2 linked regions of the Variovorax paradoxus genome follow. The protein of the gene in region 1 interacts with the protein of each later gene in a pairwise test. Links are inferred from orthologs where the notes say so. Each region holds a gene or a part of one and is shown on either strand. Other genes may lie near its edges. The genes, in order: glnL and glnK.

Region 1 (5,764 bases):
CCGGGCTGCGTGCCGAGTTCAAGGCCGAGGCCTTCGCTGGCGCGTCGCTCAGCGCCGAGGGCGAGGCCACGTACGAGAAGGGCAAGGGCGTCACGGTCAAGGGCAGCGTCGAGGCGATGGTGGGCGTGAAGATCAAGGTGGACGCGAACATCGACGTGGCCGACATCTTCCTGATCGAGGCCAGCGCCGAGGCTTTCGCGGGCGCCATGGCCACGGCCGAGGTCGAGTTCAGCGCCACGGTGGACGGCGTGAAGCTCGAGCTCAAGGCCGAAGCCTTCGCCGGCGCGCGCATCAAGGGCGAGGCCTCGCTGTCGCTGCGCATGTGCGGCTACGACATCATCAAGGGCACGGCCAAGGGTTCGCTGTCGGTCGGCGTCGGCGCCTCGTTCGCGCTCGAGTTCGAGTCGTCGGCCTTCGGGGGCTCCAAGCTCGGCATCGAGGCCGACGTGACGGTGGGCGTGGGCATGGGCGGCGGCGGCGAGTTCACCGTGTATCAGGACAACCTGGGCCGCGCGTTCAACTCGCTCTTCTATTCCAGCTACCTCACGCTGCTCGGACGCTCCAGCGAGCGCGACACCTGGCGCACCTACTTCCGCGACCTGGAAGACAACCAGATCCTGTTCGAGCGCGCCGACAAGATCATCGACGAGGCGCTGACAGGCTGCTACATCGAGTACCAGACCAACTTCACGCAGCTGCAGGCGTGGAAGCAGATGGAGGCGCTGTCCTGCTTCAAGGCGAACAAGGCCATTCCGGACGTGATCGCGCTGTAGACCGGGGTTGGGGGCGCGTAGACGTACGCGTCTCCGTCTGATACAGGGCCCGGCCGCGGGCGCGGCAGAATGTGCGCCGGAACTCCTTTCGCGGCACGGCCGGCGGGGCAACCATGCCACGCCGCCGCGCCACACCGACAGCCCTCGCACAGACCGCCGCCCACATGAAAATCGCCACCTGGAACGTCAACTCCCTCACCGCGCGCCTGCAGCACGTGCTCGACTGGCTCATTGCCAACCCGGTCGACGTGCTCTGCCTGCAGGAGCTCAAGATGACGGACGACAAGTTTCCGCTCGAGGTCCTGAAGTCCGCGGGCTACGAGGCCGCGGTGTTCGGCCAGAAGACCTACAACGGCGTCGCCATCCTGAGCCTCGCGCCGGTCCGCGACGTGGTGAAGAACATCGGCGGTTTCACGGACGACCAGTCGCGCGTGATCGCGGCGACCATCGAGACGCCCTCCGGTCCGCTGCGCGTGGTCAACTGCTACTTCGTGAACGGGCAGGCGCCGGGCTCGGAAAAGTTCGCCTACAAGATGAAGTGGCTCGAGGCGCTGCACGACCAGCTGCGCCAAGAGCTGGCCGCACACCCGAACCTGGTGCTGCTGGGCGACTTCAACGTCACGCCCGAGGACCGCGACAGCTTCGACCCTGTGGGCCTGAAGGAAACCATCCACCACACGACCGAGGAACGCAACCATTTCAAGGCGCTGCTCGAGCTGGGCCTGACCGACAGCTTCCGCATGTTCGAGCAGCCCGAGAAGAGCTTCTCGTGGTGGGACTACCGCATGCTGGGCTACCAGAAGAACCGCGGCCTGCGCATCGACCACATCCTCGTGAGCCAGCCGCTGCTGCCGCGCGTGAAGGGCTGCGTCATCGACCGCGTGCCGCGCAAATGGGAAAAGCCCAGCGATCACGCACCGGTGGTGCTCGATCTTGACCAGGGAGCCTGAGACCATGGCGAAGCTCCATCGCACGGCCAGCCGCGTCGCCCTGCTGGCGGCGGCACTGGCACTGTCGGCCTGTTCGCTGCTGAAGTCCGCCGACAAGGCGGAGGGCGGCGCAGGGGCCTCCTCGTCCACGTCCGAATCGCCCGCGGACGAGGCTTCCTCGAGCGGGCGCGAAGTGGCCACGGTGCGGCTGATCACGGCGCAGACGCCGGCCGTGCGGGCCTACCGCAAGATCGGCGCGCGCCACATCTACAACAAGTACGCCAGCCGCATCTACAAGGGCAAGATCCCGCCGCTGGTCTACGCGGTGGTGGTGGTCGAGACCGACATCGATGCCACCGGCAAGGTGGTGCGCGTGGGTTTCAGCCGCACGCCGAGCCATGCACCCGAGGTGCCGCCGAAGATCGCGGAGCTGATCAAGGCCACGTCGCCGCTGCCCAACCCCGGAAAGCTGGGCGCCCACACCTACGTGGACACGTGGCTCTGGGACAAGAGCGGCAACTTCCAGCTGGACTCGCTGACCCTCGGACAACGCAGCCGATAGCGAAGACACCCGCGAACCGGCATAAAAAAAGGCCCCGAGGGGCCTTTTTCATTCGATGCCGAGTTCCTGGATCTTCCGGGTGATGGTGTTGCGCCCGATGCCCAGCTTCTGCGCGGCCTCGATGCGGCGACCGCGCGTATTGGCCAGCGCCGTGAGGATCAGGCGCGACTCGAAGCGGCGCGACAGCACGTCCCACACGTCGGTGCGCCCGGCCGCCAGCAGCGCCTGCGCCTCGGCCTCGAGGCCGCCTTCCCAGCTGCTGACGCCGCCCGCGGCGGGAGCCTCCGGAGCGTCGGCTGCGGCGTGTGCGCTGTGTGTGGCCGATGGCGCCTCGACGCCCGCCACCGGCAGCGGCGCCACGGCCTGCTGCGGCATTCCGGCAGGGGCCGTGGCCGCGCTCTCCGCCGCATGGGCGTGGGCATCGACGGCGGCGCCGCCGGCCATCACTTCGGGCGGCAGGTCCTTGGCCTCGATCAGCTGGGCTGGCGCCATCACGGTCAGCCAGTGGCAGATGTTCTCGAGCTGCCGCACGTTGCCGGGGAAGCTGAAGGCCGCGAGCCTGGCCAGCGCGGCATCGGAAATGCGCTTGGGCTCCACGCCGAGTTGCCGCGCGCTGACCTGCAGGAAGTGGCGCGTGAGCGCGGGCACGTCCTCGCCGCGTTCGCGCAGGGCCGGCAGGCGCAGGCGGATCACGTTGAGACGGTGGAACAGGTCTTCGCGGAAGCCGCCGAGCTTGACGCGCTGCTCCAGGTCCTGGTGGGTGGCCGCGATGACCCGCACGTTGGCCTTCACCGAGTTGTGGCCGCCCACGCGATAGAAGTGGCCGTCGCTGAGTACGCGCAGCAGGCGCGTCTGCAGGTCGAAGGGCATGTCGCCGATTTCATCGAGGAACAGCGTGCCGCCCTCGGCCTGCTCGAAGCGGCCGCGGCGCATGGTCTGCGCGCCGGTGAAGGCGCCGCGCTCATGGCCGAAGAGCTCGCTCTCGAGCAGGTCCTTCGGGATGGCGGCGGTGTTGATGGCCACGAACGGGCCGTTGGCGCGCGGCGAGTGCTTGTGCAGCGCGCGCGCCACCAGCTCCTTGCCCGAGCCCGATTCGCCGGTGATGAGCACCGTGACGTTGCTCTGCGAGAGCCGGCCGATGGCGCGGAACACGTCCTGCATCGCGGGCGCCTGGCCGAGCATCTCGGGCGCAGCGACCATACGTTCTTCCGCGACTTCCTCGCGCTGGCTTTCGTCGACCGCGCGGCGGATGAGCTCGACCGCACGCGGCAGGTCGAAGGGTTTGGGCAGGTATTCGAAGGCACCGCCTTGAAAGGCCGAGACGGCGCTGTCGAGGTCGGAGAACGCCGTCATGATGATGACGGGCAGGCCGGGGTGCCGGGCCTTGATCTTGTCGAGCAGGTCGAGCCCGGAGCCGCCCGGCATCCGGATGTCGCTCACCAGGACCTGGGGCGCCTGCTGCTCGTCGTCGCCGGCCTGCTCGAGGGCGGCCAGCACCTCTCGGGTATTCGTGAAACTGCGCGTGGGCAGGTCTTCGCGCAGCAGAGCCTTCTCGAGCACGAAGCGAATCGATTGGTCGTCATCAACTATCCAGATCGGCTTCATGCATCTCCTCTGTTGCCGGTGCTGCGCTAGGGCAGCGGTATCAATATCTTGAAATCGGTTCGGCCCGGGACGCTGTCGCACTCGATCACGCCGTGATGCTGCTGCACAAAGGTTTGCGCGAGCGTCAGCCCCAGCCCGGTCCCGCCTTCCCTGCCCGAGACGAGCGGATAGAAGATGCGGTCCTTGATCGTGTCCGGCACACCCGGTCCATTGTCGATGACATGCAATTCCAGTGCCAGTCGATACCACTGCTTGTTGAAGATCACCTGGCGTGCCACGCGCGTCTTGAAAGTGATCTGCGCATCGCCCGCGGCGCGACGCTCGGCCAGCGCCTGCGCCGCGTTGTGCGCGATGTTCAGCGTGGCCTGGATGAGTTGCTCGCGGTCGCCGCGGAACTCGGGGATCGAGACGTCGAAGTCGCGCTCGATGTGCAGGTCGCGCGGAAATTCCGCCAGGATGACCGAGCGCACGCGCTCGCACACCTCGTGGATGTTCACGTCGCCCACCACGTGCGGGCGCCGGTGCGGCGCCAGCAGCCGGTCGACCAGCGTCTGCAGCCGGTCGGCCTCGTGGATGATGACCTGGGTGTATTCGATGAGGTCGCGGGACTCGACCTCCATCTGCAGCAGCTGCGCCGCACCGCGGATGCCGCCCAGCGGATTCTTGATCTCGTGCGCGAGGTTGCGGATGAGTTCCTTGTTGGCCTGCGCCTGGTCGATGAGGCGCTCCTCGCGGTCCTGGCGCACCTGCTGCTCGAGCGGCGACATCTCGATGATGAGCTCGCCCTTCCTGTCGCCGTGCGACAGCGTGACCTGCACCGGCATCAGCTCGTGATTGACGCGACGCAGGAAGGCTTCGTAGCGCAGCGTTGCGAAGTCGTTGCTGCTGGCGCCGTCGATGGCAGTGCGCAGCACCTGCGGCTCGTGGAAACAGGCACCGAACTGCGATCCCTCGAGCGTGCGTCGCGATGTGCCCAGTGCGTCCTCGAGGCCTGCGTTGGCAAACAGCACGGAGCCGTTGCCGTTGACCACCGCGATCAGCGTGGACAGCAGGTCGAAGGACTTGAAGCGCAGGTTGGCGCCGTTCGCCTTCTTCCCGAACACCATGTGATCAGGGCTGCTTGACGGGCAGACGGCCGATCTCGCGGCGGATGCCGGCGATATCGCTCTCGTTGCGCGCCAGCTCGGCCTTCATTTCGGCGACGCGGTCCAGGTACTTCTGATAGTTCTTGCTTTCGCTGCCCTGCTTCTCGGGCTCGCCGTTGTTGTATTCCTTCTGCAGCTCGGCCTGGCGCGCCTCGGCCTTCTTGAGCTCGGACTCGAGCACCGAACGCGCCTCGCCATCGCGGGCGCGCTGGTCGACGCCTTCGACGCGCGGGCTGCCCGCCGGCGCACGCGCTGCAGACGAACCCGAGGACGACGACGTCGAACCGCCGCCACCGCCCGAAGGCCTCGTGCCCTGCACGACCGTGACGTTGCCGCCTTCGAGCGGCTTGCATCCCTTCTGCTGGGCGATGGAGGCGTTGTTGGTGTATTCATTGCCGCAACGCCAGACGCGCTCCTGCGCGAGCGCCGGCAGCGCGAGCAGTGAACCGGCCAGGAAAATGAGGGAAGCAGTCTTCATGTGTATCGGTTATTGGCGGTGGACAGCGCGACAAAGGCGCATTTTCATGCAATTCGACGCCAATGGTGACCAGATGTTCCACCCCAATGAAAAAGGACGGCAAGCCGTCCTTTTCTTAACCCATCGGGCCTACACACCGCGCTGCGCCAAGCCCCCTTCCAGGGATACCGCGGAACCGGCTTTGCCGGGCCGCAGGTATCGCCCCCGGTAGGAAGGCGAAGCGACACGAAGTGCGCACAGCCTGGAGGCGAGCCAAATTACAGCGAGTAGTA
Region 2 (8,853 bases), 1.7 Mb from region 1 along the record:
GCGCCTCGGTCTCGGGCAGCGCCACCACCAGCGGACGCGCGCGGTAGGCGGTGAGGCCGTCGCACTCGTAGGGGGTGGTGTCCTCGTCGTGCCAGATCAGCGCGTGGGCCGGCAGATGAGCCTGCAGCGCACGAACCACCTGGGACTGGCGCTCTGTTTTCTGTAGCGAATCGTGCTGCGTGGGGGTGAGCGGCGCGTTCATGCGGCGACCTCTTTTCTTCTGTTCGCGGGATGTCCCGGAATATCCCGGGAGCCGTGTGCACTCTACGAAAAATGCGGGCGCCTCGGGTTGAAGGATTTTTGCCGGGCGCTTGAGAGAACTTTGCGGACGCGCCGGCGCTGCGCTAACGCAGGCTCTGCTCGAGCCAGTCGGCAAAGGCTGCGCATTCCCAGCGCTCGAGCGTGCCCGGCTGCCAGCAGATGTAGTGCCGGTGCGGCGACGGCACGGCCCGCTCGGACAGCGCCACCAGCCGCCCCGATTCGAACCACGCCGCACCCATCTTCTGGCGCACCAGCGCCACCCCGAAGCCGCTGGCTGCGGCGTCGTACACCAGCCCCAGGTCGTTGAACTGCGAGCCGATGAGCGGTTCGGGCTGGTCGAGGCCGCAGTCCGCGAACCACGTCCCCCAGGGCTCGAGCGGGCTGCGGATGAGCCGTGCGCTGGCGATCTCCGCCGCGCTGCGGAAGCCTGTGAACGGGCCGAACTCGTTGAGGTAGCTCGGGCTGCAGGCGGGCACCACCTGCTCCTCGAGCACGAGGCGGTGCTCGCAGTCGGCGTAGCCGCCGGGGCCGTAGCGCACCTCCAGGTCGGCCTGCTCGGCGGTCACGTCGAGCAGCGGGATCGACACCTGCAGCACCAGCTCGATGTCGGGGTAGATGTTGCGGAACAGCTCGAGCCGCGGCATGAGGAACTGGCGGCTGAAGGTGGGCGTGACCGCGATGCGCAGCCGCGTGGCGCGCTGCGCCGCGCTGCCGCCGATCGGCGTGGCCTGCAGCGCCGCGAGCCCGGTACGCACGTTGGCGAGGTACGCGGCGCCGTCGGCGGTGAGGCTGAAGTCGCTGCGCCCGAACAGCTTGAAGCCCACGTGCGACTCGAGCTGCCGGATGCGGTGGCTCACCGCGCTGGGCGTCACGCAGAGCTCGTCGGCCGCGCGGCCCGCATGCCGCAGCCGCGCCACGGCCTCGAAGGTCAGCAGGCACTGGATCGGCGGGATGTGCTGCAAGGCCATGCGCGGCGGCGGGCGCTCAGTCCTCGAAGAAGCTGACCGGCAGGCCGGGCGTATCGACGCGCGTGGACACGACCATGCCCGACGCGGGCAGCCGCTCGACCTCCGCCACGGGCCGGCCCTTGCGCGCGCTGGTGACGAACAGCGTCCGCAGGTCGTCGCCGCCGAAGCACGGCATGGTCGGGCACTGCACGGGAACCGGCACCGATGCCACGATCTCGCCCGAAGGCGCGAAGCGCAGCAGCTGCGCGCCCTCGAACATCGCCACCCAGTAGTGGCCCTGCGCGTCGATGGTGGCGCCGTCGGGGCGGCCCTGGTAGCCCTGCGGCGCGTCGGTTGTCCAGCCCGCGGGCTTGGCGTCGAACTGGTGGAACACGCGGGCGCGAGAGAGCGAGTTGCCTTCGGCGTCCCAGTCCCAGGCGCACACCACGTGCGCGGCGGTGTCGGCCCAGTAGAGCGTGCGGGCGTCCGGCGAGAACGCCAGGCCGTTGGCGGTGGTCGATTCGTTGGCCATCTGCGTGATGGTGGGCGAGATGCCGGTGCCGGGGCGCGCGTCGAGGCAGTAGAGCGCGGCGTTGGCGCTGTCCTTCGCCTCGTTGAGCGAGCCGCCCCAGAAGCGGCCGAGCGCGTCGCACTTGCCGTCGTTGAAGCGCATGGTGCGCACGTCGTGCTCGACGCGCGCCATGGCCACCAGCTCGCCGCCCCATGCGCGGGCGCGGTAGATGCCGTCGCGCAGCGCGATCACGTAGCCGCCGCTGCGCGCGGGCGCCATGCAGCCGGGCTCGGTGGGCAGCGCCCAGCGCTCGACCTTCGCGTCGGCCGAGCCGATGTCGCCGCGCGTGCGCAGCACGGCGCGCCCGGGGATGTCGAGCCAGTACAGCGCGCGTTCTTCAGGGTGCCAGAACGGCGATTCGCCGAGCTCGCAGAGACTGTCTTCGAGGGTGGTCCACATGGTGTCGCGATTGTGCCCCCGGCCATGAAGGCGGCAGACAAAAAAAAGCCCGCTGGCGCCGGAGCGCTCGCGGGCTGAACATCCAAAGGAGACCTCGCTTGAAAAACTCGTTACGAAGAATTGTTCTTGTAGATGGTGGTGGTCGTTTCGGTGGCGGGGCTGCCCGAAGGCAACCCGGCCAAAGCAGATCAACGGTTGTACGCGGTCTCGCCGTGCGAGGAGATGTCGAGGCCTTCGCGCTCTTCTTCTTCCGACACGCGCAGGCCGATGGTCAGGTCGGCGATCTTGTAGGCGATGAAGGCCACGACGCCGGACCAGACGATGGTGAGCAGCACGCTCTTGATCTGGATCCAGACCTGTGCGCCCATGGCGAAGGTGTCGGGCGTCGCACCGCCGGTGCCGCCGAGGCCCTTGGCCGCGAACACGCCGGTCAGGATGGCACCCAGGATGCCGCCCACGCCGTGCACGCCGAACACGTCGAATGCATCGTCCGCACCGAGCATGCGCTTCAGGCCGCCCACGCCCCACAGGCAGACCAGGCCGGCCAGCAGGCCCAGCACGATCGAACCCATCGGGCCGACGAAACCGGCGGCGGGCGTGACGGCCACCAGGCCGGCAACCGCACCGGACGCGGCGCCCAGCATCGAGGCCTTGCCCTTGTGCAGGCTCTCGCCCAGGATCCACGACAGCGCCGCGGCAGCGGTGGCGAGCACGGTGTTGACGAAGGCCAGGCCAGCGACGGCGTTGGCAGCACCTGCCGAGCCGGCGTTGAAGCCGAACCAGCCGACCCACAGCAGCGAAGCGCCGACCATGGTGAGCGTGAGCGAGTGAGGCGTGAAGGCTTCCTTGCCGTAGCCCACGCGCTTGCCGACCATGTAGGCACCGACCAGGCCGGCCACACCGGCGTTGATGTGCACCACAGTGCCGCCGGCGAAATCGAGCGCGCCGTCCTTGCCCAGCAGGCCGCCGCCCCACACGATGTGGGCGATCGGCACGTAGCTGAAGGTGAACCACAGCACCGAGAACAGCAGCACGGCCGAGAACTTGGCGCGTTCCGCGAAGGCGCCGACGATCAGCGCCACGGTGATGGCCGCGAAGGTGCCCTGGAAGGCGACGAACACGTATTCGGGAATCGTGGTCAGCGCGCCGAAGGTTTCCTGCGTGATGCCCTTCATGAAGATCTTGTCGAATCCCCCGAAGAAGTTGCCCTCGCCCGAGAAGGCCAGGCTGTAGCCGTAGACGGCCCACAGGATGCTGATCAGCGAGAAGATCACGAAGACCTGCATCAGCACCGACAGCATGTTCTTCGCGCGGCCCAGGCCACCGTAGAACAGCGCAAGGCCGGGGATGGTCATCAGGATCACGAGCAGCGTCGAGGTCAGCATCCAGGCGGTGTCGCCGGAATCGATCTTCGGTGCCGGTGCGGCGGCCGGCGCTGCGGGAGCGGCGTCGGCGGCCGCCGGTGCCGGAGCTGCCGCAGGGGCAGCGGCGGCGGGCGCGGATGCCGACGCAGCCGGGGCCTCGGCCGTGGCCGCGGGCGTTTGTGCAAGGGCGGTGGTGCCGGCAGCCAGCACGCTCAAACCGAACGCAAGAGAGACGAGCAGTTTTTTCATAGTCGTTGTTCTTTCGGGCCTGGAAACGGTCAGAGGGCTTCGCGGCCTGTTTCGCCGGTGCGGATGCGCACCACCTGTTCGAGGTTGTAGACAAAGATCTTGCCGTCGCCGATCTTGCCGGTGCGAGCGGCACCCTCGACGGCCTCGATCACGCGGTCGACGAGGTCGTCGGAGACGGCCGCTTCGATCTTGACCTTGGGCAGGAAGTCGACCACGTACTCGGCGCCGCGGTAGAGCTCGGTGTGCCCCTTCTGGCGGCCGAAACCCTTGACCTCGGTGACGGTGATCCCCTGCACGCCGATGGCCGACAGTGCTTCGCGCACCTCGTCGAGCTTGAACGGTTTGATGATGGCTGTGACCAGCTTCATGAGTTTTCTCCTTCGGATGGAAATGAATCGGTGCGGCAACGTAGGCCGCACCTCGTTGTTCTGTGCCTTACAGCGTCTTCGTCAGCGTCAGGATGAAGCGTGCCTTGTTCGGCGAGTAGTAGGTGGTGCCGAACGTGCCGAAGCCGTAGTCCACGCCCGGGTTGCTCACGGCGAGGTACGAGCTCTTCTTGTTCGCGCCCTGCACCGAGCCGGTCAGCGACAGGCCGTTGCCGAAGTCGTAGGAGGCGCCCACGTTGTAGTCGACATAGCTCTTGTAGCCCAGGCCGCGGATGTCGCTGGCCATGTGCGTGTAGCCCACGGCGGCCTTCAGCGTGACCTTGGGCACGATTTCCTTGGAGTACGACAGGTTCAGGTAGCCGGTGTTGCGGCCCTTCAGGCCCGATCCGGCCTTGTTGCCGGCGTAGCCGAAGTAGTCCTTGGACACTGTGTGCGAGTACTTGGCGGTGAACGAGCCGAAAGTCTCGTTGGCGTAGGTGGCGCCCAGGTACAGCTCGGTGGTGTTGCCGGCCGAGTTGCCCGGGTAGATGTAGGTGAGCGCACCGACGTCCATGTCGAGAGGGCCGGCCTTGAACTTGTAGCCGCCGTACAGGTCGCTCTCGATGCTGTTGCCCGGGAGCCAGTTGACGCTGGAGTTCCAGTTGCCCACGTAGAAGCCGCTGTCGCCGAAGGCGTAGTCGAAGCCGCCCTGGATGGCCGGCTTGAAGGCCTTGGTCTTCGCGTAGTCGTTGCGGCCCAGCATGTCCTGGTCCTGGCCGCGGAACTTGTAGTTCGTGGTCAGCGACACGTTGGCCGTCAGGTTGGAGGCAGGGGCGGGAGCGGCCGCTGCAGCATCGGTCGTGGCCTGGGCCAGGGCGGCGCCCGAAGCGGAGAGGGCCGTGGCCAGAACGATCAGCGCCTGGGCTGCGGTACGGTGCGTCATCGGGAAACTCCTCGCAAGGTGGTGTGTTGTTGGACCTGGGAGGCTCAAAGCAGGGAGCGTGCCAAAGTGCACGGATACGGCTGCGCAAGACGGCGGGCCGCGTCGCAGCAGAGAGCGAAATCGTTACAACCCTCGTTGCGAGTGGTTGCAGTTGCGCAGGGCGCTGCACCACGGCGGCGCGCCCCACGCAGGCGCACCATCTTGGGGAGAGGGAAAACAATGAGTCTGTCTTTGGTGCAAAGCCGTGCCTTGCTGGGGCTGGAAGCTGCCAGCGTCACGGTCGAGGTGCATCTGGCGAACGGCTTGCCCAGCTTCACGCTGGTCGGGCTGGCGGAAACCGAGGTCAAGGAAGCGCGCGAGCGGGTGCGCTCGGCCATCCAGAACGCGGGGCTGGAGTTTCCGAACAACAAACGGATCACCGTGAATCTGGCGCCTGCAGACCTTCCGAAGGACTCGGGCCGATTCGACCTGCCGATCGCGCTGGGCATCCTCGCTGCCAGCGGGCAGATCGACAACGCCCGGCTGGCCGGCCACGAATTCGCTGGTGAACTCTCGCTGTCGGGCGAGCTGCGTCCCGTCCGCGGTGCGCTGGCGATGGCGCTGGCGTTGCACACGCGCGGCGTGGCCACAAGGCTGGTGCTGCCCATGGACAGCGCACACGAAGCGGCGCTGGTGCCAGGCGGCGAGGTGTACGGCGCCACGCACCTGCTGGACGTGGTGCGGCAGTTCCTGGCCGGCAACGGCGCACAGGCGCCATCGAGCGAACCCGAAGCGAACGACGGCTGGTCGCGCATCGAGGCCGCGCCCGGTGCACCCGCGCCGCGCTACGCCGACCTGTGCGACGTGAAGGGCCACGCGGGCGTCAAGCGCGCACTCGAGATCGCCGCGGCCGGCGGCCACAGCCTGCTGATGGTCGGCGAGCCGGGTTCGGGCAAATCGATGCTCGCGCAGCGCTTCGCGGGGCTGCTGCCGGCCATGAGCATCGACGAGGCGCTGGAGAGCGCGGCCATCGCGAGCCTTGGCGGGCGCTTCGCGGCCGAGCGATGGATGTGCCGGCCCACATCGGCGCCTCATCACACCTCGAGCGCGGTGGCGCTGGTGGGCGGCGGCTCGCCGCCGCGGCCGGGCGAGATTTCGCGCGCGCATCGCGGCGTGCTCTTTCTCGACGAATTTCCGGAGTTCGCGAGGTCGGCCCTCGAGGCGCTGCGCGAGCCCCTGGAAACCGGCACCATCACGATCTCCCGTGCGGCGCTCAGCGCCGAGTTTCCCGCGCGCTTCCAGCTGATCGCGGCGATGAATCCCTGCCCCTGCGGCTACCTCGGCTCCTCGCTGAGGCCCTGCCGCTGCACGCCGACCCAGGTGCTGCGCTACCAGGCCAAGCTCAGCGGCCCGCTGCTGGATCGCATCGACCTGCACATCGAGGTGCCCGCGGTGTCGGCACAGCTGCTGCTCGATGCACCGCCCGGCGAATCGACCGACAGCATCCGCACGCGCGTGGTCGCCGCCCGCGAACGCGCGATGCGCCGCCAGGGCCATGCCAACCAGGCGCTGCAGGGCGGCGCGATCGACCGGCATGCCGCGCTCGATCCCGCGGCGCGGCAGTTCATGTTCAACGCGGCGAACAAGCTTGGCTGGTCGGCGCGCAGCACGCACCGCGCGCTGAAGGTGGCACGCACGATCGCAGACCTGGTCGGCGCCGACGCGGTGGAGGTGCCGCACGTGGCCGAGGCGGTGCAGTACCGCCGGGTGCTGGCCGGCGCGCAGCACAAGTGAGCTCGCGAGGCCCTTCGCCGATGAGCCGGTCGACGCGAAAGTGGCACGCGGACCACGCCGTGCCGGCGGGGCTTACTTGAACTCGTGGCTCACCACCGGCGCCGACTTGCTGTCCTGCACCGTCACGCGCTGGCGGAACACCTCGAGATCGCCATTGCGCACCTCGATGTTGTAGATGCCGGGGCGCAGCGGCAGCGACTTGAGCGGCGGGCTCACGCCGCGGTCGGCGCCGTCGACAAACACCTGGCCCCAGGGCCGGATGTTGAAGTTCACCCGGCCCATGCCCGGCGGGGCCGCGGGCGCGGCGCCGGCCACCGGGGCGCCCGGCGCTCCTGGCGGCAGCGCCGACGGATCGACGGCCACGGGCGGCGGCGAGAGCCGGTTGATCTCGGCGATCGCGTTGCGCGCCTCGCGCGCATGCAGGCCGCGGCGGTAGCGGCGCAGGTAGGCCTCGTAGCCCTCGCGCGTGTTCTCGGTCTGCGCGAGGTTCCAGTCCTCGGCCTCGGCGGTGGCCAGCGCGGTCTCGGGCGGCGGCGCCGGCGGATTGACCTGCACGTTGTCCAGCGGCGTCAGCACACCGGTGCCCGGGGCGGCAGCACCAGCCGCAGGGGCTGCTGCGGCGCTGGCGGTTGCCGCAGGCGGTGTCGCGGCTGCGCCGGCCGCCGGTGCCGGCGTCGCGTCGGCCGGTGCCGGCGTGCCCGCGGGCGACACTGCCACGGCCGGCGGCGCGCTGGTGCTCGACATCGGCGAGGCCGGCGGCGGCACGGGCACCATGGCCGTCGTGGTCTCCTGCTTGGCCGAGGTCAGGCGCAGGCCGATCCAGCTGCCCACCGCCACCAGCGCAACGACGAGTCCGCCGACCAGCAGCCAGGACAGCCCGGACGACTTCTTCTTCGTCGACGAACGCGCCGACGCGGCACCGGAGGACGCCTTCACCTTGACCTTCGCCGGCTCCGCCGCCGCAACGGGCGGCGCCGCGAAGCCGGCCGTGCCGGCCGGCTCCAGCGGTACCGGCGCCGAAGCAGGCGGATAGGACTGCGGCACGACCTGCTGCTGCGGCACCAGCGGCGGCGGCGGCGGCGCAGCCGGCACGGGCGCGGTGGGAATGATCACCGTCGGCACGGCCATGCCGTTCACGTAGAGATCGCCGAGCCGGGTCAGGCCGAGCTCGGCTGCGAAGGCCGCCACGGTCTGCGTGCGGTCCTTGCTGTGCACCGCTAGCGTGTGGTCGACCGCGGCGCAGAAGGCGGGGCTCAGGTCGGGCCGGCCCATCGACGACAGCGGCACGTAGGCGTCCTGCACGCTGCGCACCACGGCCGAGGGCGGCGGATGGCCGGTGACCGCGCGGTACAGCACCGCGCCCAGTGCGTAGAGGTCGGTCCACGCTCCCTGCAGCAGCGTGTTGTCGTCGGCGTACTGCTCGATCGGCGAGTAGCCCGACTTCACCATCACCGCCACCTCGTCGACCAGGTCGGCGATCGACTTGCGCGCCGCGCCGAAGTCCAGCAGCACCGGCGAGTCGTCGAGCTGCACGAAGATGTTGTCGGGCGCGATGTCGCGGTGGAAGCACTGGCTGCGGTGCAGCGTCTCGAGGGCGCCCAGCAGCGGCCCGAGCATGCCGAGCAGCCAGGTCTCGGTGACGCGGCCGGGCTCGTCCTCGGCGAGGCGGCGCAGCGTGCGGCCCTTGTAGAGCTGGATCGCCATGTAGGCGGTGGAATTGGACTCCCAGAAGCGGTGCACCCGCACCAGCGCCGGATGGCTGAACTGCGCGAGGGTGCGCGCCTCGTTGATGAAGCTGCGCAGGCCCGCCTCGAAGGTGGCCGTGAGCCGCTCGGAGCGCACGTGCACGCTGTTGTCGCCGACGCGGCGCGCGAGCATCGAGGGCATGTATTCCTTGATGGCCACCTCGCGCTGCAGCGAGTGGTCGTAGGCGCGGTAGACGATGCCGAAGCCGCCCTCGCCGATCACCTCCAGCAGTTCG

The links.
Region 2: the proteins of glnL (region 1) and glnK interact in binary tests that used the Escherichia coli proteins (3 or more experiments, as listed by UniProt). The link is inferred for Variovorax paradoxus from one-to-one orthologs.

What each region holds. Positions count from the first base shown.
Region 1 is NZ_LR743507.1:2,509,439-2,515,202, reverse strand. Bases 2,936-5,764 are described here. They hold glnL (nitrogen regulation protein NR(II)), read right to left. Parts: upstream 4,976-5,764; coding sequence 3,896-4,975; downstream 2,936-3,895. Other genes in these bases: glnA (type I glutamate--ammonia ligase), read right to left, coding at 5,750-5,764; AACL56_RS11330 (hypothetical protein), read right to left, coding at 4,980-5,492; ntrC (nitrogen regulation protein NR(I)), read right to left, coding at 2,936-3,869. Outside these bases: AACL56_RS11355 (hypothetical protein), read left to right, coding at 1-773; xth (exodeoxyribonuclease III), read left to right, coding at 938-1,723; AACL56_RS11345 (hypothetical protein), read left to right, coding at 1,728-2,264; more of ntrC, read right to left, coding at 2,313-2,935.
Region 2 is NZ_LR743507.1:817,520-826,372, reverse strand. What follows is about bases 2,491-5,439. They hold glnK (P-II family nitrogen regulator), read right to left. Parts: upstream 4,160-5,439; coding sequence 3,821-4,159; downstream 2,491-3,820. Other genes in these bases: AACL56_RS03845 (YifB family Mg chelatase-like AAA ATPase), read left to right, coding at 5,319-5,439; AACL56_RS03850 (TorF family putative porin), read right to left, coding at 4,227-5,099; AACL56_RS03860 (ammonium transporter), read right to left, coding at 2,491-3,791. Also shown: AACL56_RS03875 (FAD-linked oxidase C-terminal domain-containing protein), read right to left, coding at 1-202; AACL56_RS03870 (LysR substrate-binding domain-containing protein), read right to left, coding at 345-1,229; AACL56_RS03865 (SMP-30/gluconolactonase/LRE family protein), read right to left, coding at 1,246-2,178; more of AACL56_RS03860, read right to left, coding at 2,367-2,490; more of AACL56_RS03845, read left to right, coding at 5,440-6,872; AACL56_RS03840 (serine/threonine protein kinase), read right to left, coding at 6,945-8,853. UniProt on the Escherichia coli protein: Involved in the regulation of nitrogen metabolism. Regulates the activity of its targets by protein-protein interaction in response to the nitrogen status of the cell.